DNA from 2 places in the Gordonia sp. LMA484 genome. Region 1 is predicted to be linked to the other one. Evidence: predicted binding sites of a transcription regulator. Region 1 holds the regulator's gene; the other holds the start of a gene.
What was found. The regulator HspR, encoded in region 1, represses chaperone genes until heat shock. The targets are predictions, from matches to a motif close to ANNTGAGTNNNNNNNACTCANNT.
Positions count from the first base shown of each region.

Region 2: clpB (ATP-dependent chaperone ClpB) is a predicted target of HspR. The motif match lies at 8,040-8,062, and genes of this name have one in related genera.

Region 1 is NZ_CM176700.1:6,362,716-6,378,005, reverse strand. It holds gene AC4AMJ_RS28340 (FAD-binding oxidoreductase) at 1-162, opposite strand, end outside; gene AC4AMJ_RS28335 (intradiol ring-cleavage dioxygenase) at 329-1,294, shown strand; gene AC4AMJ_RS28330 (serine/threonine-protein kinase) at 1,469-2,386, shown strand; gene AC4AMJ_RS28325 (amidohydrolase family protein) at 2,684-3,811, opposite strand; gene AC4AMJ_RS28320 (FAD-binding oxidoreductase) at 3,957-5,108, shown strand; gene AC4AMJ_RS28315 (hypothetical protein) at 5,202-6,308, opposite strand; gene AC4AMJ_RS28310 (heat shock protein transcriptional repressor HspR) at 6,375-6,773, opposite strand; gene dnaJ (molecular chaperone DnaJ) at 6,773-7,969, opposite strand; gene grpE (nucleotide exchange factor GrpE) at 8,664-9,299, opposite strand; gene dnaK (molecular chaperone DnaK) at 9,296-11,149, opposite strand; gene AC4AMJ_RS28290 (TetR/AcrR family transcriptional regulator) at 11,531-12,130, shown strand; gene AC4AMJ_RS28285 (hypothetical protein) at 12,560-12,916, opposite strand; gene AC4AMJ_RS28280 (TetR/AcrR family transcriptional regulator) at 13,141-13,725, shown strand; gene AC4AMJ_RS28275 (maleylpyruvate isomerase family mycothiol-dependent enzyme) at 13,722-14,498, shown strand; gene AC4AMJ_RS28270 (ester cyclase) at 14,520-14,969, shown strand; gene lon (endopeptidase La) at 15,051-15,290, opposite strand, start outside.
Region 2 is NZ_CM176700.1:199,514-214,803, forward strand. It holds gene AC4AMJ_RS00890 (sugar porter family MFS transporter) at 1-700, opposite strand, end outside; gene AC4AMJ_RS00895 (intradiol ring-cleavage dioxygenase) at 841-1,758, opposite strand; gene AC4AMJ_RS00900 (maleylacetate reductase) at 1,792-2,862, opposite strand; gene AC4AMJ_RS00905 (IclR family transcriptional regulator) at 3,077-4,660, shown strand; gene AC4AMJ_RS00910 (Gfo/Idh/MocA family protein) at 4,815-5,891, shown strand; gene iolG (inositol 2-dehydrogenase) at 5,948-6,958, shown strand; gene AC4AMJ_RS00920 (sugar phosphate isomerase/epimerase family protein) at 6,990-7,859, shown strand; gene clpB (ATP-dependent chaperone ClpB) at 8,132-10,684, shown strand; gene AC4AMJ_RS00930 (IS5 family transposase) at 10,913-11,782, shown strand; gene AC4AMJ_RS00935 (MFS transporter) at 11,949-13,493, opposite strand; gene AC4AMJ_RS00940 (TetR/AcrR family transcriptional regulator) at 13,637-14,284, shown strand; gene AC4AMJ_RS00945 (dihydroxyacetone kinase family protein) at 14,301-15,290, opposite strand, start outside.

The DNA of each region.
Region 1 (15,290 bases):
TACCTGGGCGGTGGTGGTCGGACGCACCAGGGCGAACGGCGTACCGGCATCCGGGTCCTGCGCTCGGTCCTGCCGGTAGGCGGCGAGGATGTCGGGATCGGTGACGACCATTCCGTCCGGCAACTCGGTGGCGAGGGATTCCGGGGTGACGACTTCGGTCATGATCCCAACTGTATGCCCCGCCGTTCGCCCGATTCTTCAACACCGCGAGGCCGCCGGAGTGACGACGCCACGCTCACCAGGCGGAAAATTGCGACGACACCGACTCACAGCAACCCCGCAGCTCATCTGCTCGATGTCCGAAGTGTCGGGTTGTACCGTCACTCACATGCCGCCTGAACCACCTGACCACGACCGGGGACTGCGGTTCGATCTGCAGTCGCTGACCCGGCGACGCATGTTCGCCCTGTTCGCCACCGGTGCCGTGGCCACGACCGCGGCGGCGTGCGGATCGGACTCGTCCGGCGGTTCGTCGGGCACGTCGTCGGCGTCTACGTCGAGCGCCGGTACCGATGCGTCGGGCACGGCGCAGGGCTGCGCGCCCGCCGCTCCCGAGGAGACCGCGGGCCCCTATCCAGGAGACGGCAGCAACGGACCCAACATCCTGATCGCCTCGGGCATCGTGCGCAGTGACATCCGGTCGAGCTTCGGCGACGCCTCGGGCACGGCGGAGGGCGTGCCGGCCACCATCACCATTCGGCTGAAGGATCTCGTCGACAACTGCACACCGGGGCAGGGCATGGCGGTCTATGTCTGGCACTGCGACCGCGACGGCAATTACTCGATGTACAGCCAGGCCGCCGCCGACCAGAACTACCTGCGCGGAGTCCAAGTGGCCGACGCCGACGGCATGGTCCGTTTCACGTCGATCTTCCCGGCCTGCTACGCGGGTCGCTGGCCACACATTCACTTCGAGGTGTTCGATTCGCTCGAGCAGGCCGTGGCCGGATCGGATGCGCGACTCACCTCGCAGATCGCGCTGCCGCAGGATGCGTGTGATGCGGTGTTCGACCACGACAGCGCCTACGCCCAGAGCATCACCAATCTGTCGCACGTGACGTTGGCGTCGGACAATGTGTTCGGCGACGGCTGGGATGCGGAGCTGGCCACGGTCACCGGCAGACCCGCCGACGGCATGACCATCGACATCACCGTCGGGGTCGCATCCAAAGCCGACAACCAGCAGCAGGTGGGTCCGCCCCCACCGGGTGGGCCGGGCATGCCCGGCGGCCCAGGAGGACCGATGCCGAGTCCACCCGGTGGGCGCGGCGGACCGCCGCCTCCGGGAACCTGAGGTTCTCAACCGCCCTGACCGGGCAAAATGGGTTGGGTGAGCGATATGAACGGGTACATCCAGGACGCGGAGAAACACTGGCCGTCGCGCTCGACACAGGTCCGGGATACCGGCCGCGCCGGGGTGACCACCCGCCACCGCGCCGATCGTTCCTGGCCCGACTACCCTGACGTTGTGTTCGGGGCGGGTGACCTGGTGGGCGGCTACGCCATTGACAGCTACCTGGGCAGCGGCAGCAGCGCCGAGGTCTACCGCGCCCATCGGGGTGATGATCCCGATCCGGTCGCGCTCAAGGTCCTGCACACGCGACCCAACGACCAGCAGCGCATGCGCGAACGCTTCGATCGGGAGTTCACCATCGCCACGCTCCTCGATCACCCACACATCGTCGACATGTATTCGCGGGGCGAGATCGACGCCGCGGACGTCGATGACGAGAACCGCACGCCGGCAACGGTTCTGTGGATGGCGATGGAGTTCATCGACGGAACGTCGGCGAACGAACTGATCACCCACCACCCGACCGAGGCCGGGGTCGCGACGATCACGGACATCGGTGAGCAGATCGCCGCGGCCTTGGACTACGCCCATCGTTGCGAGGTCTTGCACCGAGATGTCAAACCCGCAAACGTGATGGTCTCCACGAGCGCCGAGCACACGCGCGCCGTGCTCACCGACTTCGGGATCGCCCAATTGCTCGACGACGCCCGTCCCCTGGCACGCAATGGCCGGGTCCAGGGGTCGATCGCCTATGCCGCCCCGGAACTGCTGACCGCACAACGGCTCTCCCCGGCCACCGATCAATATGCCCTGGCCGCGAGCATGTTCGAGCTGCTCACAGGCGATCCACCGTTTCCGCGGGCGACTGCGTTCGCCATCACCTACGCCCATCTCCACGATCCGGTGCCCGCGCTGACCAAGGCTCATCCGTGGCTGCCGTCGTCGTTGAACTCGGTGTTCGTCAAGGCGCTGGCCAAGAACCCTGCCGATCGCTATGACACCTGTGCGGAATTCACCGACATCATCCGGCGTGCGTTGCGGGATGTCCCGGTGCCCGAACCGGCACGGAGGCGCGGGTGGTGGACGCGGTGAGCGCTTCGCGCCACCTTTCGTTCGGGTGAATGCCGAGGCACCGTATCGAGACCACCACACCGGATCTCGATACGCCCAACCGCTGGTCGAGTAGGCGCCGAGGCGCCAGCCGAGGCACCGAATCGAGACCACCACCGGATCTCGATACGCCCTCGCCTGGCGGCTCGGACTACTCGATCAGCAGGTGGGCATCGACCACTCGATCAGCGGGTGGGGCTACTCGATCAGCGGGTGGGCGTCGACTACTCGATATCAGCGGGTGGGCGTCGACCACTCGATCAGCGGATGGGTCGGCAGCTACTCCTCGATCCGGTACACCCGCAACGCATTCTCTCGGAAGACTTTCCGCAGCACATAGTCGCCGCGGGGTGAGATCAGGTCGATGAGGGCACCGATGATCATGTCGAGCGACGCGTTGGGTTTGTCGATCGGGAAGTTGGAGCCGAAGATCACCCGGTCCGCGCCGAAATGGCCGAGGACATGCTCGACGAGAGGTCCGATCATCTCGGCGAGTGTGCCTCGGCTGCCGACGTTGCCCCACCGTTCGCGCCCGTAGCCGAGCACGGGCAGTCCGAGACCCGACAGCTTGACCATCACGTTGGGGCAGGCGGCGACGGTGATCATCCGTTCGCGCCACAGGCGCAGGATGTCGGCGCGCGCCCCCGCCGTCGCCCCGGTCCGTGCGCCGACCGGACCGAACACCCCGACGGGCGCGCCGATGTGATCGACGACGATGGTCACCTCCGGGTACTCGCGCGCCAGGGTCACCACATCGTAGAGCTGATGGGAGTACACGAAGGCGTCGAAGACCAGCTTCCGCTCGGCGACCTCGGCGAAACCCTTCAGAAAGGCGGTCGAGGCGAGAATGCCGTCGCTGTCCGCGCCGTTGCGGATCTTGGGGTCCGGGTGGCGCGTGGTGATCCACCGGATGCCGCGCATGCGGTCGGTGAGCGCGGCGTGCTCGTCGAGCAGTTCCGGAAACCTTTCGGAGCGCGGATCGGCATGCGCGACGATCGCGCCGAGACGGGGCGCCGACCCGAGCCCGAACGGCAGCCCGACCACGTAACGGGTCTCCTCGACCGCCGAGCGGCCCGCCGGGGACTCCGAACCGCCGGCTGTGTCGTCGCCGCGCCAGTGCGACTCCATGTGCACCACCGTGTCGACCCGAACGCCGGCAATCGGCGGAACCATGACTGCGTCGGCCAGATACTGCATCGGCTCATAGACCCGCGCCACCGTGCTCGGGGTCAGCACGTATTCGCGGTCCGCCTGCGACACCACCATCGGGAACACCCGGTCCCCGAACGACGGGACGAACCGATACAGCCGCGAGAGTCGGTTCGCCGCCCATGGTGTGCTCCGCGGATTCCACTGGTGCAGATGGGCATCGACTATGCCCGGAATCACGCCATCGAGCGAGCTCACCTACCCGAGATTGCCACAGTTGACGCGGACCCGACATCGAATGATCGATCGTAAGTCACCGTCGCTCGACCGTTAGGGTGACTAGAGTCTTTCGGGATAATCGGGTCGACGCGGAACAACGGATCAACGGGGAGGTGAGTGCGACGTGGCCAGTCACTCTCGGCACACGCTGCATCACCTCCGTGACCTGATCAATCGCGACCCCGACCGCTTCTCCACCAACATCTACACGCGGATGTTCTCCATCGACCCGGACCTCCGGGAACTCTTCCCGGCCGTGATGGCGGGTCAGCGCGATGCGTTCTTCCGGGTGATCGACCATGTGCTCGACGTCGTGCCGAGCGAAGCCGGGCATCAGGAGCTGATCGAATTCCTGGCGCAACTCGGCCGTGACCACCGCAAGTACGGCGTGCGGCCCGAGCATTACGGCCTCATCTACCAGGCGTTGATCGCCGAGTTCGCCGCGATCCTCGGCGATTACTGGGACGACGAGGCGGCGCAGACGGTGACGCAGGCGATGATGCTGACCACCGGGGTGATGCGCGGAGCCGCCGAAACCGCGCCCCATCCGGCGTTGTGGTCGGCGCAGGTCGTGGAGAAGTTCCGCATCACCCGTGACCTGGCGGTGGTCCGGCTGCGCACCGACGCGCCGCTTCGGTTCGACGTCGGCCAGTACCTCGAGGTTCAGGTTCCGCAACGCCCGAAGGTGTGGCGCAATCTGTCCCCTGCCATCCCCCCGAACCCGGCGGGCGAACTCGAGTTCCATGTCCGTGCCGTGCAGGGAGGAACGGTGAGCTCCGCGATCGTCGGTGAGACGCGGCCCGGCGATGTCTGGTATTTCGCTCAGGGCCACGGCACGCTGCACGTCGACCGGCAGCGGCCGGTGCTGATGGTCGCGGGCGGGACGGGCCTGGCGCCGCTGCGAGCGCTGTTGATCGAGATGTCGAAACGGGCCGACTCGCCGCCCACCCACATCTTCTATGGGATGCGGTACCCGGGCGAGCTGTATGACCTCGCGGTGCTGCGTCGGATCGCGGCGACCAATCCGTGGCTGACGGTGACCGCGGTGTCGGAGGAGACTGCCGATCCGTGGTGGATCACGTCGATGGCGACGCCGGAGGCATTGGGGATCGAGCACCGGATCGGCACCCTGGCCGAGGTGGTCGCCGGGTCAGGCCCGTGGGATGACCATCAGGTCCTGATCGCGGGGTCGGCGAAGATGATCGACACGACCCGTCGCCGACTGCTCATCGCCGGTGCGCGGGCCAGCATGATCCAGCACGACCCGGTCGGCTGACGGTCCGAGCTTCCTCCCCCGGGTATCGCCAAACTCTCCACCAGCCGGCGGGGGACCTGCCGATACCAGGGGAACGAACAGAGCGTCTTCGCGTCAGGGCGGGCCGTAGGTGGTGCCCGGGCCGCCGCCGAACACGGTCTCCGTCGTCGTCTCGGTGACGGTGACGGTCGGCGCATCGGTGGCGGTCTCGGTCTCGGTTTCGGTCTCGGTGGCCGTCGACGTCTCGGTGACGGTCTCCCGCTGAGCGCGCACCGTCGTGGTCGCCACCTCGGTACGGACCTGTGTCACCGGTTCGGCAGTGCGGGTCACGGTCGTCGGTGGCGCGGTCTCGGTGACCGTGGACGTCGGGGCCGCGTCTTCGTCGGCAGCGTCGACCCCGGCGAAGACGGCCGACGCTGCGATCGCGCCGAGGGCCAAGGCCGCCACGATCGCTGCGCCGATCAGCCACCAGCGACGGTTCGACGACGCTCCGCGCACCGCGGCAGCGGGTCGCACCGCGAGTGTGGCCGCACCGACGGCAGCGGCGAGCGCCGGTTGGTGGGCCACCGTGACCGGGCGCGCCAGTGCGTACTCGAGGGCCGACGCCGCGCCGGGCACCTCCGCCCCCGGGCCGGTACACACCACCGACGTCACCGACGAACCGCCGGGTGCGGCCACCACCGCGTCGGCGACAGCACTGGCATGGGCCGGATCGGTGACGGGACCGGGGGAACCGTAGGCGAACTCGGCCGTGCCGAGCACCTCGCCGGTCGCCGAGTCCAGTGTGACCACCGACGATCCCGGCGACGGGACCGCCGCGCGGTCCAGGTCGACGACGGCGATGATGCCGCGGCCGGCGACCACCGCGCGGGCCGCCTCGGCAAGGGCGCTCGGCGAGTCGGTGACAAGAACCTTGTCGTACCAGCCAGGCCGAGACGTCCCGGGCGAAAGATTCGACTGCAGATAGCTTTGCGTGGCCGGCCGCGCACAGGCGATACCGATCCGATCGATCTCGTACGGCACGGAATCCACGAGCTCGTGGATCGCGGTCTCCGAACTCTGTGCCGACGGATCGGGCAGCTCGACCAGGTTGGTGGCGATGATCTCGCCGTCTGGGCCACGGACGATGGAGGCCACCTGATCCTCGACGACGGAGATCCCGAGCACCGACCCGGCCGAGGGCGAGCCGCCCCCGAAATGGGCGCCCTTCGTCTCGGCCATGTCCTCAGTCCTGTCTCCGGCGACGTTTCGTCCCGAGTCAGGGTAGCGGGTGGGCGATGTCGCCGATCAGTCGGCTTTACGCTTGCGCCGCGGCTGCCACACCACCAGCGCGCTGGTCCGTGGTACCGGCACCAGTTCGCCGCCACGCCGCTGGGACGCGCTGTCGAGGTCGGCCTGGAGTTCACGAACCCGCTGCTGGAGCGCGTCGACCTGATTGCTCAGGTCGATGATCCGCTTGATCCCGGCGAGGTTCACACCCTCCTCCTGGGACAGGCGCTGGATCTCGCGGAGCAGTTCGACGTCGCGCGTGGAGTAGCGCCGGCCGCCGCCGCTCGTGCGTTGCGGCGTGACCAGACCGAGCCGGTCATAGGTGCGCAGTGTCTGCGCATGCATGCCGGCGAGTTCGGCGGCGACCGAGATGAGGAACGTCGCGGCACTCTCGTTCTCGAAGTCGCGCGCCATCATCATCGCCCCCACCCGGCGCGGGGATCGAAACCGGCGGCCTTCTCCGCGGCGGCGTACTGCCGCATCGCTTCGGCGGCCGCGTCGTCCAGTTTCGGCGGTACGGCCACCTTGACGGTGACGAGCAGGTCACCGGCGCCGCCGGACCGCTTGGGCACCCCACGTCCTCGGACCCGCAGGGTGCGGCCGTCGGTGGTGTTCGCCGGGATCTTGACCCCGACGGTCCCGTCGAGCGTCGGCACCGACACCGTCGCACCGAGCACGAGCTCGGAGATGCTGACGGGCAGCTGCACTTTGAGGTCGTTGCCGCTGCGGGTGAACACCTTGTCGGCGGTGACGTGCACGACGACGTACAGGTCGCCGGACGGCGCTCCGCGACGGCCCGCCTCCCCCTGGCCGGCCAAGCGAATGCGCTGGCCGTCCTCCACGCCGGCGGGAATGCGGACATTGATGGTGCGGGCGCGGACCTTCACGCCGGTGCCCTCGCAATCCGAGCACGGATCGTCGATCCGTGACCCGGTGCCCTGGCAGTCCTGGCACGGTTCGCTGAAACCGAACGCCCCCTGGTTGCGGCTCACGAACCCGGAACCGTTGCAGTTCGGGCAGACCCGCGGACTGGTGCCCGGCTTCGCGCCGCTGCCATGGCAGGTCGTACAGGGAGCCGGGCTGGTCACCCGCAATGGGACGGTCGTACCCATCGCGGCGTCCTTGAACGACAACGACGTCTCGGTCTCGAGGTCGTTGCCGCGCTTGGGCCGAGTGGCCGTCGAGTTGCGCGGGCCGCGGTTGAACAAGCCCTCGAACAGGTCGCCGAATCCGCCGCCGGCGCCGCCCGCGTCGCCCCCGCCGAACAGGTCGCCGATGTTGAAGTCGGCGCCGGTCGACGTCGTGTAGGTCGTTCCCCCGCCTCCGGGGAAGCCCCCGGGGAACCCGTTGCCTCCGCCGCGGAATCGTCCGCCGGCGAACATGGCGCGGGTCTCGTCGTATTCCTTGCGCTTCTCGGCATCGGACAGCACGCTGTGTGCTTCAGACACCCGCTTGAATCGCTCTTCGGCCGCGGTGTCACCCGGATTCGCATCGGGGTGCAGCTCGCGAGCGAGCTTCCGGTAGGCCTTCTTGATCTCTTCAGCTGAAGCGTCAGAAGCAACGCCCAGGTCCTTGTAGAAGTCGTGTTCCAACCACTCTCTCTGCGGAGCCACCAGACGTCACCTCCTTCGATATGTCAATTGTCTGGATGAAGTTGTCCTTGTTCAGTTGTCGTTCACTCCTCCCTGAGGAGCGAGCTTGCGAGCGTCCCCGCCCCCTGAGGAGCGAGCCGAGCGTCCCCGCCCCCTGAGGAGCGAGCCGAGCGTCCCCGCCCCCTGAGGAGCGAGCCGAGCGTCCCCGCCCCCTGAGGAGCGAGCCGAGCGTCCCCGCCCCCTGAGGAGCGAGCCGAGCGTCCCCGCCCCCTGAGGAGCGAGCCGAGCGTCCCCGCCCCCTGAGGAGCGAGCCGAGCGTCCCCGCCCCCTGAGGAGCGAGCCGAGCGTCCCCGCCCCCTGAGGAGCGAGCTTGCGAGCGTCACGAAGGGCGCCCCTTCGTGACGCTCGTCGCTAGCGCTCCTCGCTCCTCAGGGAGCGGGGTGGTCGCTAGCTCTAGCGCTCCTCGCTCCTCAGGGAGCGGGGTGGTCGCCAGCCCTAGCGCTCCTCGCTCCTCAGGGAGCGGGGTGGTCGCCAGCCCTAGCGCTCCTCGCTCCTCAGGGAGCGGGGTGGTCGCCAGCCCTAGCGCTCCTCGCTCCTCAGGGAGCGGGGTGGTCGCCAGCTCTAGCGCTCCTCGCTCCTCAGGGACCGGGTGGTCGCTCAGGGAGCGAGGAGGTCACCAGCGCTCCTCGCTCCTCAGGGATCGAGAAGGGTGCGCTTATTGTGCACCAGTCTGTTCAGTTGCATTGCTCGGTGTATCAACCGGGTCGGTGACCGTGACCATCGCGTGACGGATCACCTTCTCGCCGAGCCGGTAGCCGGTGCGGTACACGGCACCGATGACCGGCTCCGCGCCCTCACCGTCGTGCTGGACCGCCTCGTGCAATTCGGGGTCGAACACGTCGCCCGGTTCGCCGAACTTGGCGAGTCCCTCGCCGGCCAGTGCGCCGGCCAGTTTGTCGGCGACACCGCGCAGCGGTCCGCTCTCGAGGTCGCCGTGCTCACGGGCACGGTCGAGGTCGTCGAGAACCGGCAGCAACTTGTCGATGAGGAGCTGCTTGCCATAGGCGACCGATCCCTGCTTCTCCTCGGCAGCCCGCCGCCGGAAGTTGGCGAACTGGGCCCGTTCTCGTTGCAGGTCCGCGGTCAGCTCGGCCACCCGCTCGTCGGCGACGTCGGCGGCTGTCTCGCCCTCGTCGGGCGCCGCATCCGTAACCGGCTCGGCTTCCGCCGGGCCCGGTCCGGCGGCCGGATCCTCGCGCACCTCACCCGTTTCCGGGTCGATGCGACGACGATCGGTCACCGTGACCGGTTCCTCGGCAGCGTGCGTGCCGTCCGGCCCGCCAGCGGTCACTTGTTGTCCCCGGTGTTCGACGGCTCGTCGACGACCTCGGCGTCCACCACGTCGTCGCCGCCGGCAGTCTCACCTTCCGGTGCGCCACCGTTGGGCGACTCCGCAGCCGATGCCGCATAGATCGCCTGACCCATCTCCTGCGACTCGGTCGACAGCTTCTCGATCGCGGCCTTGATGGCGGCGATGTCGGTGCCCTTCAGAGCCTCCTGAGCCTCCGCGATCGATGCCTCGACCTTGTCCTTGACCTCGCCCGGCACCTTGTCCTCGTTGTCCTTGAGGAACTTCTCGGTGTGGTTGACCAACGACTCGGCCTGGTTGCGGGTCTCGGCCTCCTCGCGACGCTGACGGTCCTCGTCGGCGTGCGCCTCGGCGTCCTTGATCATCCGGTCGATCTCGTCCTTGCTCAGGCCCGAGCCCTCCTGGATGCGGATCGAGTTCTCCTTGCCGGTGCCCTTGTCCTTGGCGGTGACGTGCACGATGCCGTTGGCGTCGATGTCGAAGGTCACCTCGATCTGCGGCACACCCTGCGGCGCAGGGGCGATGCCGCCGAGTTCGAACGAACCGAGCAGCTTGTTGTGCGAGGCGATCTCACGCTCACCCTGATAGACCTGGATCTGCACCGACGGCTGATTGTCCTCGGCCGTGGTGTAGGTCTCCGACCGCTTGGTCGGGATCGTGGTGTTGCGCTCGATCAGCTTGTGCATCACGCCGCCCTTGGTCTCGATACCGAGGCTCAGCGGGGTCACGTCGAGCAGCAGCACGTCCTTGACCTCGCCGCGCAGCACGCCGGCCTGCAGGGCGGCGCCGACGGCGACGACCTCATCGGGGTTGACGCCCTTGTTGGGCTCCTGGCCACCGGTGAGTTCCTTGACCAGCTCGGTCACCGCGGGCATACGGGTCGAACCGCCGACGAGCACCACGTGATCGATGTCGCCGACGGCGATGCCGGCGTCCTTGATGACGGCCTGGAACGGCGCACGGGTGCGCTCGAGCAGGTCCGAGGTGATCTTCTGGAACTCGCTACGGCTCAGCTGCTCATCGAGGAACAGCGGGTTCTTCTCCGCGTCGACGGTGATGTAGGGCAGGTTGATCGAGGTGCTCTGCGACGCAGACAGTTCGATCTTGGCCTTCTCCGCAGCCTCACGCAGACGCTGCATCGCCATCTTGTCCTTGGTCAGGTCGATGCCGTTCTGGCTCTTGAACTTGTCGACGAGCCAGTCGACGATGCGCTGATCCCAGTCGTCGCCACCGAGGTGGTTGTCGCCGGAGGTCGCGCGGACCTCGACCACACCGTCGCCGATCTCGAGCAGCGAGACGTCGAAGGTACCGCCACCGAGGTCGAAGACGAGGATGGTCTGCTCGCTCTCGCCCTTGTCCAGGCCGTAGGCCAGTGCGGCGGCGGTGGGCTCGTTGACGATACGCAGGACGTTGAGGCCGGCGATCTGGCCGGCTTCCTTGGTGGCCTGGCGCTGCGAGTCGTTGAAGTAAGCCGGGACGGTGATGACCGCGTCGGTGACGTCCTCACCGAGGTAGGACTCGGCGTCGCGCTTCAGCTTCTGCAGGGTGCGGGCGCTGATCTCCTGCGGGGTGTACTTCTTGTCGTCGATCTCGACGGACCAGTCGCCTTCGCCCATGTGACGCTTGACCGACCGGATGGTGCGGTCGACGTTGGTGACCGCCTGGTTCTTCGCCGGCTGTCCGACCAGAACCTCACCGTTGCGTGCGAAAGCGACGATCGAGGGCGTGGTGCGGGAGCCTTCGGCGTTGGCGATGACGGCGGCCTCGCCGCCTTCGAGCACGGAGACCACCGAGTTGGTGGTGCCGAGGTCGATTCCAACTGCACGAGACATATGTGTTCCTCCTAGTTCATGGGTCTGCACCCAAGTACGTGCCCGGGTCCGGCGCCGGTCTGGCACGAACCGCGGATGTTCTTCGAAACCCGCGCGGGACCCGAACCTCAGTGCATCCGACTCATGTCCTACTGAAAGAACGAGCCGGAGTCAACCTGGGTTGAGTCTACACGACTCAGGTTTCTCGATGAGTCCAACGGGACGATCGGGGAGAATGTTCCCGATTTCGCGGTCAAAGTTGAGCTCATATCACTCAATGTGAGTCAAATCTCACTGCCCGGCTCCGGTCATGCGACACCCAGCGACCGCTGTTTAGACTGCATCAGCCGGGCATGGACCCGGTCTCCAGATGCGAGGCCTGTGACCTCGGAAGGCGGGGTCGTGACATCGAAGCCGACGATGACTGACCGGCAGGCGCGGTTCGGGCGGGCGGCTCTCGACGTCATCGCCGCCGGCGGCCTGCGAGCACTCACACATCGATCGGTGGACGAGGCGGTCGGCCTGCCCGCCGGCTCGGTCAACTACTACGCACCGACCCGATCTCGACTCCAGGCACTCGCGCTCGCCGAGGTGTACGAGCAGATGTATGCCATCGCGATACGGGCGTTCACCCCGATACTCGCGGCCGGAAACGACTCCTCCACCGACATGATCCTCGACTGCACCACCGACTTCGTCGAGGCGATGTCCACCGAAGGGCAGGGCGTGGTGAGTGCGCGCCACGCGCTGGTCGTGGAAGCCCAGTTCGACGACGAACTGCGCAAGCAGGTGAACGCCAACCGCAGCGCCTTCATCGAGTTCACCGAGCCGTTCGTGGCGGCGTTCGGACCGGACAGCCCGGAACGGTCGGCGGAACTGGTGGTGGCGCTCATCGACGGACTCATCCAGCAGCAGACACTGATCGCGACCACACACTTCCCCCGGGAATTGATCCGCCTGGCGATCGCGCGCATCTTCGGTTTCCCGACCGGCGACGACTGATCGATCCTACCGCCGACGGGTAGCGAAGGATCGCGGTGGCGTCCCATCGCGCCCTGGAGTACGACGACGACCGATACAGCGCCGGGAAGGCCTGCGGGACAGTGCATCTCGTTGATTTGTTGGCCCGATACGTGCCGACGTTCACGGTGACATGTTCACCGGCGATGACTGCCACCACGCGGTCGGCGCCTACCACCGTCGACGTCGCGACGACTCCGGCGGCGATGGCAGCGGCGCGAGCCGACGATCGCCCGAACACGCTGATGACCGTGGGGCCGACCAGCAGGACACCCGTGACTTCCACACATTCGGTGAGGCGCTCGTCGACGCCACCCGGCGGAGATGGGGGCGCCATACGAGAACGCCACCGTGTTCATGAACATTCTCGAGGACCTCGAGATCTGATACGCGCCGTTCAACGGCTACGGCTCAGACAGGTTCCGGCGGCAGCGCATCCCCGGGGAAGCCCCGGGCGGGGTGCACCTCGAAGGTGAAGACTTCGGCCTGAACCCCGGGGTCGTCGTTCATGAGTCCGGTGGTCGTGTCGACGTCGCGATCGAAGATGCCCACACCGCACACATCCGAATCGTCGAGGACCGGGAGCACCACGGACAGGGCGCCGGCCGCCCGGAGCGCGAAATTGCGGCGGCCGTGTTCCCAGATGATCGCCTCGGCCTCGGGAGATTTGTACTTCGGGCCGGGCCGAAGGATGACCACGGAATACGGCTGGGCGTACTGAAGACTCGTCTGCATTTCTTCGTCGGTGATGGTGGGTAGATCGGTCATGGGACCTCCTCGACATCCGTTCCGCGCGGGTCGCAGGCTCACCTGATCCGGGCGCAGCGTTGACAAACCGCAGTACCGATTATCGTCGTCGCACTCATCGGCTGCTGCCGATGTGGCCGAATCAGAGCCGCCGATCCAGCACCCACCCGAACGGCACAGACTCTTGACTTTCCCGCATCGTCTATCAATGATAGTTCTATGCCTATCAACGATAGGAGCCGCTGATGCCGCCACTCACACTCGATAAGCGCGCCGCGCGACGCCGGCAGATTCTCGACGCCGCGTGGTCGATTGCGAACGAGAGCGGTCTGGGTGCGGTGACTCTGCACGAGGTCGCCCGACGCGTGGGCATGCGGCAGCCATCGCTGTACAGCTATGTGTCGTCGAAGCTGGATCTGTTCGACGCGATGTTCGCCGAAGCCTACGAGGAGTTGCTCGCACGGATCGATGCCGTTCCCGCGGCCGGTTCGGCCCGCGAGCAACTGATGCGGCTGTCGCAGACGATCGTCGAGTTCGTCGTGGACAACCCGCCACGCCAACAGCTGCTGTTCCAGCGCACCATTCCCGGATTCGTCCCCTCAGAGACCTCCTACCGGTTGGCGGAGCAACTGGTACGGCGCACACAGGTCCTGCTTGTCGCGGCCGGCGCGACACTGCCTGCCCAACTCGATGCCTACACCGCCGTCATAGCCGGCATCGGGGCCCAGCAGATCGCCAACGACCCCGGAGGTGACCGATGGACCCGACATGTCGAGACCATGGTCGCGCTCGTCGTCGACCACTTCCCCCGAGAGGACGCCACACAATGACTTCGTTCGAAAGCACCCGTCCCGCAACAGACATCAAGCGGATCGGCCACGACGAGGCGATGCAACTCACCGCCACCGAGAACGCGCGCCTGCTCGAACTGCTTCGACGCCTCGGTCCCGACGACTGGGCGAAGGCCACCGACTGTGACGGCTGGACGGCCCGAGACGTGGTGGTCCATGTCATCGCCTCGGCCCAGGCGCAGGCCAACCCGCTGGAATTCCTCCGGCAGGTCCGGGCCGGGAGACCACTGACCGCTGAGATCGGTGGCGAACACTGGGTCGACGGCCTCAACGAGGCACAGCTACGGGCCCGGACCCGCTGGCAGACAGACGAACTGGCGAACCTGTGGGAAACGCACTCCGCCGCCGCATTGCGGGCACGAACGCGTATGCCCACACCCATTCGCGCACTTCCGCTGTTGCCGATCGGCACCCCCCTCGGCGTGGACCTCGGCTGGAAGCCCCTCGGGTACCTGTTCGACATCGGCTTCACCCGCGACACCTGGATGCATCGCGTCGACCTCGCGCGGGCAACCGGCCTCGAGCTGCAGCCCACCGCCGATCACGACGGACGGATCGTCGAGGACATCCTGGCCGAGTGGGCAGAAGTCCACGACCAGCCCTTCACACTCGACCTCGAGGGCCCCGCGGGTGGCCGCTTCACCGGCCACGGCGGCGCACCGACGATCGGCATCGACGCCATCGAGTTCGCGCGCACCCTCTCCGGCCGTGCCGAGGGCCACGGAGCCCTCGCCAACAGACTTCCGCTCTGACAACCCACGAAAGGCAGATCGATGTCCACCTCAACCGAAGCACACACCGCGACAACCAGTTTGGCCGAATCCAACAAGCTCGCCGACCGGCGTTTCGTCGACGAGATCATCAACGGTCAGCATCTGGAGATGATCAGTGACATCGTCACCGAGGATTTCGTCGAGCAGAATCCGCCGCCCGGCCAAGGCCCCGGGCGCGACGGCCTACGCGACTTCTTGGCCCAGATGTTCAACGCCTTCCCCGACCTGCGGTGGTCGGTCCACGAGATGGTGGCCGAGGGCGACCGCGTGGCGGCCTGGTCGACGTGGACGGGCACCCACCGCGGAGAATTCCTCGGCATCCCGGCGACAGGCCGATCGGTGACGGTCGAGGCCTGGACCTTGGATCGTTTCCGGGACGGCAAGCTGAGCGAGAGCCGCATCATCATGGATGCGATGGGCATGATGGCACAGCTCCAGGGCGACGCGTAGTCGGCACAACACAACAGACGGGCGGTGCGTAGGACCTTCCTACGCACCGCCCGGCCGTGTGTGCCGTTGTGCCCGTGCGGATCAGGCCGCCGTAGCGTTCGCCTCCTGCGCCGGCTCGAGCGCCTGCACGATGATGTCGGCGACATCGACCATGGGCTTGACCTCCAACGCGTCGAGCACCTCGGCCGGCACATCGTCGAGGTCGGGCTCGTTGCGCTGCGGGATGAACACGGTCGTGAGCCCGTTGCGTTGCGCGGCAAGCAGTTTCTGCTTGACCCCGCCGATCGGCAGCACCCGACCGTTCAGCGTGACCTCACCGGT
Region 2 (15,290 bases), 370 kb from region 1:
GGGTGCGTACCTGCGAGAGCACTGCGAGTGCTTCGTCGTCGCGGCCCTTGGAGATGAGCCAGCGTGGGGATTCGGGCATCCGGAGCATACCGATGAACATGCAGACCGCGGGGATCGCACAGACCGCGAGCATGATTCGCCACACACCGTCGTGTTCGCCCCACACCGCGTGGATGATGGCGTTGACGACGAACGCTGCGAGTTGACCGATCACGATGGCCAGGTCGTTGCGCCCGGAGAGAGTGCCGCGACGTTCGGCGGGCGCCAGCTCGGACAGGTAGATCGGCACGGTGACCGATGCACCGCCGACGGCGAGGCCGAGGATGAATCGGGCCGGCAGCAGGAGTTCGAGGCTGGGGGCGGCGACTGCGCCGAGGGTTCCGAAGAAGAAGATGATCGACAGGATGATCATGGTCTTGCGGCGGCCGAGGACGTCGCTCATCCGGCCGCAGAGCACCGAGCCGATCGCGGCACCGACGAGCAGGGTGCTGACCACCAGCCCTTCGGTGACGGCGGTGAGGCCGAGTTGCCGGCTCATCGGCTCGAGTGCGCCGTTGAGCACGCCGGTGTCGTAGCCGAAGAGCAGGCCGCCGAACGTGGCCACGACCGCGATGAGGTCCATGCGGCGTTGGTGCGGTCCGGGACGCAAGGGTGGCAGCGCTACTCCGCTTGCCGTGAGAGAGGGGGCGGTGTTGGACATGAGTTTCTCCTGCCGGGTCGGATGCTTCCGGTTCCCGGTTGTGGGCTGTTTGCAGAGAGGTGGTTACTTCTGTAGTGGTGCAGTCTGTTTCAGTTGTGTCGGGGGTCAGAGGTCAGCGGTCAGAGGTCAGCGGTCGGAGGTCAGCGGTCAGGGGCGAGCACGATGTCGAAGCGAGCGCGGGCCCAGTCAGATCCGTTCAGGTCGCGGCCGTCGGGTGTGGGTGTGCCCGGGCCCTGTGGCACGAAGTCCTTGACGAGCGATTCCTTGACGCCGAAGACGGTGTCGGAGGTGAGCAGTTCGTCGCCACGGACGAAGATGTGGGTGACAAGTGTGCGCCGCCCCGGGGCCGACACCATGAAATGCAGATGTGAGGCCCGCATCGGCGAGCGTCCGGTCGCGGCGAGCATTCTGCCCACTGGGCCGTCGTGAGGGATGGGGTACGGCGTCGGGGTCAGTCCCCAGAATCGGAAGCCGCCTTCGTCGTCGCTGAACAGATGTGCTCGACCGCTGACGCGATCGTCGCCGTACTGGACGTCGTAGAAGCCGTCGTCGTCGGCTTCCCACACCTCGATCCGGGCGTTTGGGACGGGCGCACCGTCGAGGTCGCGGACGGTGCCCTCGACCCAGCACGGTTGGCCCGTTGCACCGCCGGCGATGTCGCCGCCGTTGTCGATGCGTGGAGCGTCGTCGACGAAGAAGGGCCCGAAGACGGTCGCCTCGGTGGCGTCGCCGACCGCCTCGTTGTTGACATTGATGGTCTGCATGGATGCCCCGAGCACATCGGACAACAGAATGAACTCCTGTCGGCGGTCGTCGGTGATGTTGCCGACCTCGGTGAGGAACTCGATTGCCGTGTTCCACTCGGATTCGGTCAGTCGCACTTCCCGGATGAACGCATGGGTATGACGCACGAGAGCCTGCATCAGATAGGTCAGACGTGGATCTTTGCACTCGGCGAAGGACTGCAGGACGTTGCGGGTCAGTCGCTCTTCGACCGCGTCCTGCTCAGGGCCGGGAGTCGGAATGGTGGTGGTGGGGGCGGCAACGGTGTCGGTCATGGTGATCTCGATCGTGGTTGTAGGTGGATGGGGTCAGTGGCCGGCCGGGCGATCTCCGGCCCAGGCCGCGCGCAGCAGTTCACGGACCGCATCAGGAGTGACGGGTCGAGGGTTTCCGTACGGGCGGGCGGTCACCTCGTCGACGATGCGGTCGATGTCGTCCTCGGTCATGCCGAGTTCGGCCAGGGAGGCGGGTGCCCCCAGTTCGCGCGACAGCCGCCAGATCCGCGACGACGGTGCGCCATTGCCGGGCAGCGCGCGGCACAGCGCGGCAACTGCGGCGGGCGCTTCGGGTTCGTTGAAGGCCAGCGCGTGCGGAAGGACCACCGTGTGTGTTTCGGCGTGCGGCAGATTCAGCGTCCCGCCGAGCGCGTGGCACAGCTTGTGGTGCAGCGACATCGTCGTGGCGCCCAAGGTGGCGCCGCACAGCCAGGCGCCGTAGAGGGCTTCGCTGCGCGCATCGAGGCCGGTGGGATCGGCGACCACCCCGGGCAGCGACGCGGCCAATGCGCGGACGCCTTCCTCGGCGAGCAACGACACGATGGGACTCGTATCGGGTGCATAGAGGCCCTCGACGGCGTGCGCCATCGCGTTGAACGCACTGGTGACCGACATGGCGGCGGGCAGTGTCGTGGTCAATTCCGGGTCATAGACGACGCTGCGGGGCAGGACTGCCTGGTCCCGTCCGGTCTCCTTGCGGCCGTCGGTGGTCAAGCCCCAGACCGGCGTCATCTCCGAGCCGGCGTAGGTGGTCGGTACGGCGATGATCGGCAATCCGTGTTTGAGGGCGATCGCCTTGCCGAGGCCGATGGCCGAGCCGCCGCCGACGGTGACACAACCGTCCGCACCGAGGTCGGCCGCGGTGGCGGTGGCCTTTTCGGCGACCTCGGCCGGAACGTGCATGACGGCGTGCGGGTACAGACCGACACTGCGGTCACCCAACAGGTCCGCAATCTGCTGCGCGACATCGTCCTGCCCGGGCGAACACAGCACCAGCACGCGCCGGAGCCCGAGATGGTCGAGCTCCTCGGCCAGCAGGCTGCGGGCACCGGGGCCGAAGCGGACCCTCATCGGAAGCGATTGATAAATGAAGTCGTAGGTCATCGACGTGACCCCTCCTGCAGATTGTTCGGGAGATGTACTCTCATACAATGGACGAGGTGTTCGCACAGTACCACGGTTCTGATAGAAAGTGATACGGCTAACGTCGAATGACGAGAGACGCTCCGGGCAGCGCGGTACCAACCGCCTGCGTGGCAGGGTCGGATCGGCGATCGGCGTGCCGGAGCAGGCCCGACAACTTCAGGGATGAGGCGCAGTGAACTCCATTCAATTGCTCACCAAGGCGGGTCAGATCATCGACGAACTCGCCCGCTCGGGCCCGTCGACCCCTGCTGAGCTGGCCAAATCCGTCGATGAGCCCCGGCCGAGCGTGTACCGGATCGCCGCCGCACTCGAGCAGCTGGAGATCGTCCGCGGTGGCGCCAATGGTCGACTCGAACTGGGCCCGGGGTTGCTGCGCTGGGGCGACGCCGTCGTCGAGGCCTTCGTCGACCGGCGCGACCTGCACAAGCATTTGCGCTGGGTACGTGAACAGGTCGGTATGAACGCGTACTTCGCAGTTCCGGGGCCCGGCGGCCTGCTGTGCCTGGATCAGGAGGGCGGAGCGGTCGTGGACCTGCGCGACCTCGAGCCCGGCCGCGTGCTACCACCGCATGCGGGCGCGGCATCGCAGGTGGCCCTGGCGTTCGCGCCGAACGCGGTCCGAGAAGAGTGGCTGGCCTCGGCCGGCTTCGAACCACTGGCAGCCCGCACACCTACCAGCGTCGACGATCTCCGCGCTCGGTTGACGCTCACCGTGACGCGCGGGTGGAGCGTCACCGACAGCGAGATCGTCGACGGTATCGCATCGGTGGCGGTACCCGTACGCCGTGACGACCAGGTCGTCGGCGTGATCTCGGTCGCCGGTCTGCGGTCCAGCATCGTCCCGCAGGCCGAGTCGGCGGCGCAGGTCCTCGAGGTCGCGGCACGCGCGATCGCCGAGTCGATGGGCCGGCCTTCGTCGCCGGTGCCACGCGGCGGGCCGGGTGCGGCCGCTGTCGCCGAACGCAGCGGCCCACGCTCGCCTGCCCTGATCCTCAAAGCCGGGGCGCTGATGGAAGCCCTTGCCGCAGAACGAGTTGCGACCTCTGCCCGACTGACCGAACTCACGAACGAGCCGGCCAGCTCGGTGTATCGGATGCTGGCGTCTCTGGTGGACCTCGGCTGGGTGGAACAGATCACCCCCAGAGGTGCCTATCGGGTGGGGGGCAAGGTCCTCACCCTGGCCTCGGAGCTGGTTCGACGACTCGACATCCGCAAGGCTGCGCGCCCGATTCTCGAGGAGATCCACGGAGCCACCGGTGAGACCACGTTCCTGTGTGTGCGCAACGGCCCACGTGCCGTCTGTATCGAGCGCATCGACGGGGTGCGGGTGAACAGCACGGTGTTGCAGCTGGGACGCTCGCTTCCCTTGCACGTCGGAGCCGCCCCACGGGCGCTGCTCGCCTTCGAGGAGAAGGAGGCCTGGGACGAGTACGCCTCGATCGCCGCGTCGAGCGATGACCTGCGCCGCGACGCCGTGTCGCGGTCGGAGTTGTATGCACAGCTCGAAGCGGTGCGCGATACCGGGCTCGCGGTCAGTGACAACACCGTGACCCCTGGTATCGCAGCCGTCGGCGCGCCCATATTCGACCACTACGGCCGTGTCGCCGCGTCACTGTCGGTCAGCGGCCTCCGCGAGGGCATCCTCGCGGAGCCGGACGAGGGCCGGTCGGTATCCGAGTTGGTTGAGTGGGGCGCCCGAGAACTCTCGCGGTATCTCGGCTGGGTCGATCCGGCCGTGTCCGAGGCATCGTCTTGACCCGCGACGTGCCCCATGCCACACTTGGACGAGATGTCCACTAGGTGATAGTCGAGCGGGCTAAGTGCCGCAGACATGTACTCACCACCTGCTCGGACCCGACAGAGGTAACCGGCAGATAGCCCAGAGCATTGCCAGACAGGAGAACCACACCGTGTCCGACACCATTCGCGTAGGCCTACTCGGTATCACTCATCCCCATGCGTCGGCCCGGGTGCGGGCACTGTGGGAGATCGACGGTGTCGAGGTGATCGCCGCCGCCGACGACGATTCCCGGTTGAAGTACTTCACCGACAAGTACGACCTCGAGGCACGCGAGATCGACGACATCCTCGGCGACACCGAGATCGACGCGATCATGGTCCACTCCAAGAGCCGGGACATGGTGCCCCATGCGTTGCGTGCGCTCGCCGCAGGCAAATCGGTCGTCGTCGAGAAGCCGGGTGGCGGCACCGTTGCCGACCTCGAGCAGCTCCGCGACGCGGAGCTGCGGGCGCCTGCCAGCCTGGTCCTGCAGGTGGGCTACAACGTGCGCCTGGCCGAATCGATCAATCGCGCCAAGGACCTGGTCGACAAGGGCGTCATCGGTGACGTCGTCAGCGTCTCCGCGCGCGGCGCGGCGCTGGCCGGGGAGCACCTCACCCAGCATCTCAATCAGCCCAATGACATGGGCGGCGTGTTGTGGATTCTCGGCTGCCACATGCTCGATGCGCTGGTGCACGTCTTCGGCGCTCCCGACTCGGTGAACGCGCGGGTGCACAAGTCGTCGAAGCTCTCCGACGATGCCAGCCGGGAGGACTCCGCGGCGGTGCTGTTGAACTACCCCGACATGTCCACGACATTCAGCTTCGACGGCCACGACCGCCTGGAATGGTTCGAGAGCTCGAACATCACGATCCACGGCACGAACGGGCTGATCGAGGCCGGCGTGCTCCCGCAGCGGCTGCGCGTGTTCGTCGACGAGGCACGCGAGGGTTACCAGGCGGGGTGGACCGAGTGGACGCAGAGCTACTTCACACCGCCGTTCGCCCGGACCGAGGCGAACAGGTTCTCCGAACTGCCCGAACTGGAGAACATCAGCAACTTCCACACCGAGATGCGGGGCTGGATCAACAGCATCCGCACCGGCGCCCCGATCGTGTCACCGGTTTCTGATGCGCTCACCGTGGCCCGCATCATCGACGCCTGCTATCGGTCGTCGGCGGACCGAGGCGCCGGCATCGATCTGTAGTCGCCAACTCACACGTCACTCCGGGGCCAACGCCCCTGCACTGCAAAGGATCACCCATGTCGAACGACAAGCTGCGCCTGGCCCTGTTCGGATCGGGCCGCATCGGCCACGTCCATGCCCGCAGCATCGCTGAAAACCCGGACGTCGAACTGGCGGTCGTCGCCGACCCGTTCCTCGATGGCGCACAAGCCCTCGCCGCGGCGACCGGTGCTCGCGCAGTCCAGGATCCCGAGGACGCGCTGGCGGAGCCGGGGCTGGACGGAGTCGTCATCGCCTCGCCGACACCCACCCATGTCGATCTCATGTCACGCGCTGCGGCCAAAGGGTTGGCAGTGTTGTGCGAGAAGCCGATCGACCTCGACATCAACACGGTGCGCGAATGCCGCGACTCGGTCCTCGCGCACGGCGTACCGATCATGCTCGGATTCAACCGCCGCTTCGATCCGGCGTTCGCCGCCATCCAGCAACAGGTGGCCTCGGGTGCGATCGGTCGGCTCGAACAGCTCATCGTGATCAGCCGCGATCCCGAACCCGCACCACGCGGCTACATCGAGGCGTCCGGCGGCATCTTCCGCGACATGACGATTCACGACCTCGACATCGCACGGTTCTTCGTTCCGGAGATCGTCGAGGTCACCGCCGTCGGCGCCAACGTGTTCAGCGATGACATCGCCGAGCTCAACGACTTCGATTCGGCGACAGTCACTTTGCGCGGCAGCAACGGCGAGATCGTGACGATCATGAACTCACGTCACTGCACCTTCGGCTACGACCAGCGACTCGAGGCCTTCGGGGCCACCGGCATGCTGTCGGCCGGCAACATCACGCCGACCACCGTGCGCCGATACGACGCCACCGGCACCGAACAAGCGCAGCCGTACTTCCCGTTCTTCCTGGAACGCTATGCGGCCGCCTACCGCGCCGAGCTCGATGCATTTGTCGCCGCCATCCGTACCGGGAAACCGTGCTCACCCGGCTTCGACGACGGCCTGCTCGCACTGGCACTCGCCGACGCCGCCCTTGAATCGGCGACGACCGGCACGACCATCGGTATCCCGAAAGCCTGACTCCACCACGCACAGAAAGCTCAGCGACGCCATGTCCTCGAACTCTATCGAACTCCTCGCCACCTGCTGGACCAGTGCCGGCAACGTCAAGCCGCTCCAGGCCAGCGAAGTCAGTCCGATCCCCATCGCCGAACGCATCCAGGCAATCGCCGACACCGGATGGGCCGGCATCGGCATCGCTCAGGATGATCTCCGTGTTCTGCGCGACGAACCCGGCTTCGGCGCACTCGGCGAAGCGATCCGTGGCGCGGGCCTGCGGCACGTCGAGGTCGAGTTGCTCACCGACTGGTGGGAGACCGGCGACAAACGCGCCGCTTCCGATGACGTGCGCACACTGCTGTTCGGGGCCGCCGCGGATCTGGGCGCCGGCCACATCAAGATCGGCACCGCGTTCGGGACCGCGCTGGATTCGATCGACCCGCTCGTCTCGCCCCTGCGTGATCTCGCCGACGATGCAGCCGCCCGTGGAATCCGCCTGGCCATCGAAGCGATGCCCTTCTCGATGGTGTCCAGCGTGCCGATGGCAGCCGACCTCGTGAGGGCCGTGGACCGACCCAATTGCGGTGTGCTCGTGGATAGTTGGCATGTGTTCCGAGCCGGCACCTCGATCGCCGATCTCCGGGCGTCGCTCACCTCGGACATTCTCTTCGGCGTCGAACTCGACGATGCGGCCGAGACCGTGCGCGGCACCTTGTTCGAGGACACCCGGGATCGGCGACTGTTCTGCGGTGAAGGGTCATTCGATCTGATCGGACTGATCCAGGCGCTCGCCGACATCGGATGGGGCGGCCCATGGGGTGTCGAGATCATCTCTGAAGACTTCCGCACGCTCGACGTGACGACCGCACTCGAGCGTGCGCGACGAACGGCCGCCGACGTCATCGCCAAGGCGCTGAACTGAGGATGCGTGTGGCAGGTGTGCCCGTCCAGGCGGACACCTGCCACACGATGATCGGATACACCCGGGCCGCGGCCGGGCCAACCCGTCGGTGTGTGGATGCGCCGGATTCGGGGGAACCGGGCAGGCATCAATGAGTTACAGGAGACGCTAGAATGTGACCGTCATCACACCCTAGCCAAGACTTGAGTGGAATGCACTCAACTTTACTGGCGTTGCACCTCTCGAGTGGCTCATACTTGAGTCTGTTGGACTAAAGAGAAAGGTACACGCGAGTGGACAGCTTCAACCCGACCACCAAGACGCAGGCAGCGTTGAGTGCTGCCGTGCAGGCGGCGGCCAGTGCTGGGAATTCCGATGTGCGTCCGGCTCACATCCTGGTGGCCCTGCTCGATCAGTCCGACGGCATCGCCGCGCCGCTGCTCAAGGCGGTCGGGGTGGACCCGTCGACGGTTCGCGCACAGGCCCAGGCTTTGGTGGACCGCGCCCCGACGGTGGCCAGCGCCAGCGCCCAGCCGCAACTCTCCCGCGAGTCGATCGCGGCGATCAGCGCAGCTCAGCAGCTTGCCGGTGAGCTCAGCGACGAATATGTGTCGACCGAGCACATCCTTGTTGGCCTGGCGACCGGCGATTCCGACACCGCCAAACTCCTGGCCAACGTCGGTGCGACGCCGCAGGCACTGCGCGAGGCATTCGTCGCCGTGCGCGGCAATGCGCGCGTCACCACCGCCGATCCCGAGCAGACCTATCAGGCGTTGGAAAAGTACTCCACCGATCTGACCGCGGCTGCGCGTGAGGGCAAACTCGACCCGGTCATCGGACGGGACACCGAGATCCGCCGTGTCGTCCAGGTGCTGTCTCGGCGCACCAAGAACAACCCGGTGCTCATCGGTGAACCCGGCGTCGGCAAGACGGCGATCGTCGAGGGCCTGGCCCAACGCATCATCGCCGGTGACGTACCGGAATCGCTGCGGAACAAGACGGTCATCTCGCTCGACCTCGGTTCGATGGTCGCGGGTGCCAAGTACCGCGGCGAGTTCGAGGAGCGCCTCAAGGCCGTGCTCGACGAGATCAAGGGATCGGCCGGACAGGTCATCACCTTCATCGACGAGCTGCACACGATCGTCGGCGCCGGTGCGACCGGTGACTCCGCGATGGACGCCGGCAACATGATCAAGCCGATGCTCGCCCGCGGTGAGCTGCGACTCGTCGGCGCCACCACGCTGGACGAGTACCGCCAGCACATCGAGAAGGACGCCGCGCTCGAGCGGCGCTTCCAGCAGGTCTACGTCGGGGAGCCGTCGGTGGAGGACACCATCGGCATCCTGCGCGGACTGAAGGAGCGCTACGAGGTGCACCACGGCGTGCGTATCACCGACTCCGCGCTGGTGTCGGCGGCGTCGCTGTCGGATCGCTACATCACCTCGCGTTTCCTGCCGGACAAGGCCATCGATCTCGTCGACGAAGCCGCCTCGCGGTTGCGGATGGAGATCGACTCGCGCCCCGTCGAGATCGACGAGGTCGAGCGCATCGTGCGTCGACTCGAGGTGGAAGAGGTCGCCCTGCAGAAGGAGACCGACGACGCGTCGAAGGAACGTCTGGAGAAGCTGCGCGGCGAACTGGCCGACCAGAAGGAGAAGCTCAACGAACTCTCGGCGCGGTGGCAGTCGGAGAAGACTGCCATCGACGCGGTCCGCGACCTCAAGGAGGAGCTGGAACGGCTTCGTGGTGAGGCGGATCGCGCCGAGCGCGAGAGCGACCTCGGCCGTGCTGCCGAACTCCGCTACGGCAAGATCCCGGGGCTGGAAAAGCAACTGGCTGCCGCGGTGGAGAAGACCGGCACCGATCCGGGTCAGGATGTGATGCTGCAGGAAGAGGTCGGACCGAACGACGTCGCGCAGGTCGTGTCGTCCTGGACCGGCATCCCTGCCGGACGCATGCTCGAAGGTGAGACCGCCAAGCTGCTGCGGATGGAAGATGAACTGGGACACCGGGTCATCGGCCAGAAGGAGGCGGTGCAGGCGGTGTCCGACGCGGTGCGTCGGGCGCGGGCCGGTGTCGCCGATCCGAACCGCCCGTTGGGCTCGTTCCTGTTCCTCGGACCGACCGGCGTCGGTAAGACCGAGCTCGCCAAGGCATTGGCGGAGTTCCTCTTCGACGACGAACGTGCGATGGTTCGCATCGACATGAGCGAATACGGCGAGAAGCACAGTGTCGCCAGGCTTGTCGGTGCACCTCCGGGATACGTCGGTTATGAGTCCGGCGGCCAGCTGACCGAGGCGGTCCGCCGTCGTCCGTACACGGTGGTGCTGTTCGACGAGGTCGAGAAGGCCCACCCGGACGTGTTCGACGTGCTGCTGCAGGTCCTCGACGAGGGCCGTCTGACCGACGGTCAGGGTCGAACGGTCGACTTCCGCAACACGATCCTGATCCTCACCTCGAACCTCGGTTCGGGTGGCGACAAGGACCAGGTGATGATGGCGGTGCGCGCGGCCTTCAAGCCGGAGTTCATCAACCGGCTCGACGACGTCGTGATCTTCGACGCGCTGAGCCCGGAGGAACTCGTCTCCATCGTCGACATCCAGTTGGCACAGTTGGGCAAGCGTCTGGCACAGCGTCGACTGGAGCTCGCGGTGACACCGAAGGCCAAGGAGTGGCTGGCCGAGCGTGGTTTCGATCCGCTCTACGGGGCCCGTCCGCTGCGGCGGCTGGTGCAGCAGGCCATCGGCGACCAACTCGCGAGGGCGTTGCTGGCCGGCGATGTCCACGACGGCGACGTGGTTCCGGTAAATGTCGGTGCCGACGGAGAGTCGCTGGTCATCGGCTGATCCGGGCCCTTCGTGACGCTCGCAAGCTCGCTCCTCAGGGAGCGGTGGGGGACGTCGGCAAGCTCGCTCCTCAGGGAGCGGTGGGTGACGTTGGCAAGCCCGCTGACGTCCCCCGATCCCTGAGAGCGTGTTTGAAAACTCGGATGTGCGGCGTGTGACGGATGGGATTTGAGTGAACTCCTGGTAGGTCAGTGAGTGCTAACAACACGTACTCACCAGGAGTTCACCATGCCATCATCACCCATCGGTGCGTGCCCGTCCTGCCCGACCCCCACCCACGGGTCTGGTCATCGGTGCGAGGTATATCCGTCCTCCAGTGTCACCGATGCCCAGTGGGCGGTCCTCGAACCGCTCCTGCCACCGGCCGGGAACACCGCAGGACGCGGTGGCCGACCCGAGAAATGGTGTCGCCGAACCGTTCTCGACGCCGTTTTCTATGTTGTCCGCGGCGGTATCGCCTGGCGACAACTCCCCTCGGAGTTCCCACCCGCGATGACCGTCTACGCGATCTTCCACCGCTGGGTCACCAGTGGAGCGTGGCGCCGCATCCACAACTGCCTCCGCGACATGCTGCGCGTGGCCGACGGCCGCAACCCGCTGCCGACCGCGGCGATCATCGACGCTCAATCGATCCCCGGCGCCGATACCGTGCCCGGTGCCAGTCGCAGCTACGACGCCGGCAAGAAGGTCAACGGACGCAAACGCCACATCGCCGTCGACACCACCGGTCTGCTGCTGGCGATCGTGGTCCACGTCGCCAACATCCAGGACGCCGACGGTGGTGCCCGAGTGTTGGCCGCGCTGCGCGCCCAGTTCTCCACCATCACTATGGTCTGGGCTGACGGCGGCTACCGCGGCAGACTGCTTATCTGGGCGAAAAACGTTCTGGCACTAACCGTTACGATCGTCAAACGCACCGACGACATGACTGGATTCCACGTCCTACCGCGCAGGTGGGTCGTCGAACGCACCTTCGGTTGGATCGTCAAACACCGCCGCTGCGTCCGCGACTACGAAACCCGACCCGACCACCACGAAAACATGGTGTACATCGCCCTCATCGCTACCATGTCACGACGACTGGCCAAACTTGCCTGAGTTTTCAAACACGCTCTGAGGAGGTCCGGAGCGCTAGCGGAGGACCGTCACGAAGGGGCGCCCTTCGTGACGCATCCTCGCAGGCTCGGAGGCTCCTCAGGGAGCGGGTGGGTGACGCATCCTCGCAGGCTCCTCAGGGAGCGGGTGGGTGACGCTCGCAGGGTCGTCAGGCTGCGACGACGGCCGCGTTCTGGGGTTCGTCGCCCAACTCGTGTCGTCCCATTCGGATCATGCCGATGATGACCAGCAATGCGAGGCCCATGAACCCGGCGCCGCAATAGAATGCGACGTCGTAGCTGTGGATGCTCGCCGACATGAAGTCTTGCGGGTTCACCGGGACGGTCTGCCCGGTGGCCTGGTCGACCGTCATGGCGCTGCGGTGGTCGTTGGAGAACACCTGCGCCACAATCGTGCTCAGTAGTGCGATGCCGACCGAACCACCGACCTGCTGGGATGTGTTCACCAATGCGCTGGCCACGCCGGCGTCCCGTTCGTCGATGCGGTGCAACGCAACGGACTGCATGGACACGAACACCAGACCCATTCCGAGGGCGATGAGGAGCTCGCTGGGCAGGATGTGTGAGAGCCAGGTCGAGCTAGAGTCCAGTTGCGCCAGATACAGGTAACCCAGGATCCCCGACACGGTGCCGATCACCATCAACGGTCGTGGTCCGAACCGGGGGAGCAGTGAGCTGGCCGCTCCGGCCGAGATGATCAGTGCTGCTGGGAAGGGTAGGAACAGGACGCCCGCCTTCAGCGGCGTGTTGCCGAGGGTGTTCTGGAAGTAGAAGCTCAAGAACAGGAACATGGCGAACATCGCGGTCGGGATGATGAACGCGATCAGATATGCCCCGCCACGATTCAGCTCACCCGGGATGCGCAGCGGCAGTAGCGGGCTGGCGCTTCTGCTCTCGATCAGCACGAAGGCAACCAGCAGTGCTGCGGCGGCCGCGAACAGCAGGATCGTCGAGGTTGCGCCCCAACCGGATTCGGCCGCCCGGGTGAAGGCGTACACGAGGCTGACGAGACCTAGCGTGACAGTGATTGCACCGGGGAGGTCATAGGTGCCGGTGCGCGGGGACGGCCGGTCCCGGATCACCAGGGTCAGGCCGCCGATCGCGGCGATGATGGCGATCGGGGTGTTCACCAGGAGCGTCCAGCGCCACGAGAAGTACTCGGTGAGCGCGCCACCGGCGATCAAGCCGATCGCCGCACCGCCGCCGGACACCGCTCCGTAGACAGCGAAGGCGCGGGCCCGCTCGCGATGTTCGGTGAACGTGACGGTGATCAACGACAGTGCTGCCGGCGCGAGCATGGCCGCGAACACACCTTGCAGGGCACGACCGGCGAAGAACGACATGCCGTCCCAGGCGAATCCCGCCATCGCGGAGGATGCGGCGAATCCGGCGAGTCCGATCAGGAACATCCGTCGGCGGCCGAGGTAGTCGGCCATGCGGCCGCCCAGTAGCAGCAGACCACCGAACATCAGCGTGTAGGCGGTGAGTGCCCATTGACGGTTGGCGTCGGAGATGTCGAGGTCGGTCTGGGCGAAGGGCAAGGCGATGGTGATGATGCTGGCGTCGAGCACCACCATCAATTGAGCGAGGGCGATGACGCCCAGTGCCCACCAGCGGCGTGAGTTTGCCCGAGGTGGAGATGCGATTTCTGAGTGGGGGAGATCCTGCGGGATCGCAGTGTCGGAGGTGGTCAAGAGATCCTCGATCCTGAGAGGTGTGTAAGACCTGCCTTTAAATAATGGCAGAGTCAGACAGAAGTCGTCAAGAGACAAAATGCGGATACAGACAATTGGCTGTAGGCGCAGAAATTCTGCGTCAGACGAGTTACAATCTGCTCGTGACTGCCGTTGAACCTCGAACGGGCCAGGTCAAGGCCGGTCTCCGTGAACGCAAGAAGGAACAGACGCGCGATCGGCTGATCGCCGCGGCGCTGGAGTTGTGCGATACGCAGGGGTTCGAGGCGACGACGGTTGAGCAGATCTCCGATGCCGCCGACATCTCACCGCGAACGTTCAACCGTTACTTCGCGACCAAAGAGGACGTCATCCTGGCGCCGATCGAAGACATGATCGCCGCCATGGCCGCATCCCTCGACGCGCAGCCGCGTACCGGAAACGCGTTCGAGGCACTCGTCAACGCGCAAATGCAGATCTTCTGCGGTGAGTGCCCGACGGGTTCTGTCGATCTCGCTCGTTTCGAGACCATGAACCGGATCATTCAGACGGCGCCGTCGGTGAGTGGCCGCAGTACCGAACTCGCCGAGAAGAAGTTCCGGAGCATCACCGACAAGGTCGCCGAACGGATGGAACTGCCGTCCGACGATCCTCGGGTGCGGGTGACCGTCGCGGTGTACATGTCGCTCATGCACATCTCGATGGACACCTGGCGGTGCGGTGAGTCCGGAGCCATGACCGATTCGGCGGTGGCAGCGCAGACCCTGAAGTCCACCTATGAGACATTCCGCGAGGTCGTTCAGAACGTCTGAGTGGGTTCGCGCTGCGTCACCGTCGTGACGCGGCCGCCCGGTACAGCCACGAGATCACCAGTGCGCCCGGGTCGACGACGCCGCGGGCATTGTCGCCGACATAGCTGGCACGACCCTTGGAAGCAGTGGTGTCCCTGGTGGATTCGGCGCCCGCTTCCGCTTTGTCGGCCACGGACGACAACGGCTCATCGTCGGAGAGCGCTTGCGCGGCGGGACCGAGGGCATCGACGACGGTGTTGTCGCCGACCTGTGCGCCTCCGAGATCCTGAATCTCGGCCAGGGCAGACACCGTCCCTTCACGCAAGGCCCGCCTGAAGTCATCAGACGAACCGAAAGCTGTTGCGAGCCCGCGGAAGAGAACGCCGAACACCGCACCCGATGTACCGCCGGCACGCACCAGGAATGACGTGCTGATCGCCGTCGACACCTCGGCATCCGACCCCCGCAGCGGCAGGTCGAAATGTGCAAGCGCCGCTTTCATGTTCGCTCCGAAGTCGCCGTCCCCGGCCTGCTGATCGAGCGCTGTCAGCTCGTCGATCGAATCCATCACGCGCCGAACGAATTCGGACAGCCACGCCGACTCGTCTCCGTCGGACGCGCTGTCGTGTGGCTCGGCGAACGCGATGTGCGACACCGATGCCGGCCCGCGACCGATGTGCGAGGGCCACGCGGGCGCACTGGTGTCGGCGTCGAAGCATTCGAGGATCTCGTCGTCGAACCGGACGAGGGTGATCGAGAATCCGGTCATGTTCAGGGCGGTCACGAATGTCCCCACCATGGAGCGCTCGACCGTGATCCCGCGACGATCGAGATCGATGACGACCTCGCCGAACACGAGGGAGAGCTCGAGCGGGTGCGCCGATCCGAGTCCGTTGACCAGGCAGATGACGTGGTCGTCCGCCGCCAGGCCGAGCGACTCGACGATGCGATCGATCATGCGCGCCACGAGCTCGCGTGCTGCGATGGCCTCGGTGCGGTCCTCACCGGCCTCACCGTGGATACCGAC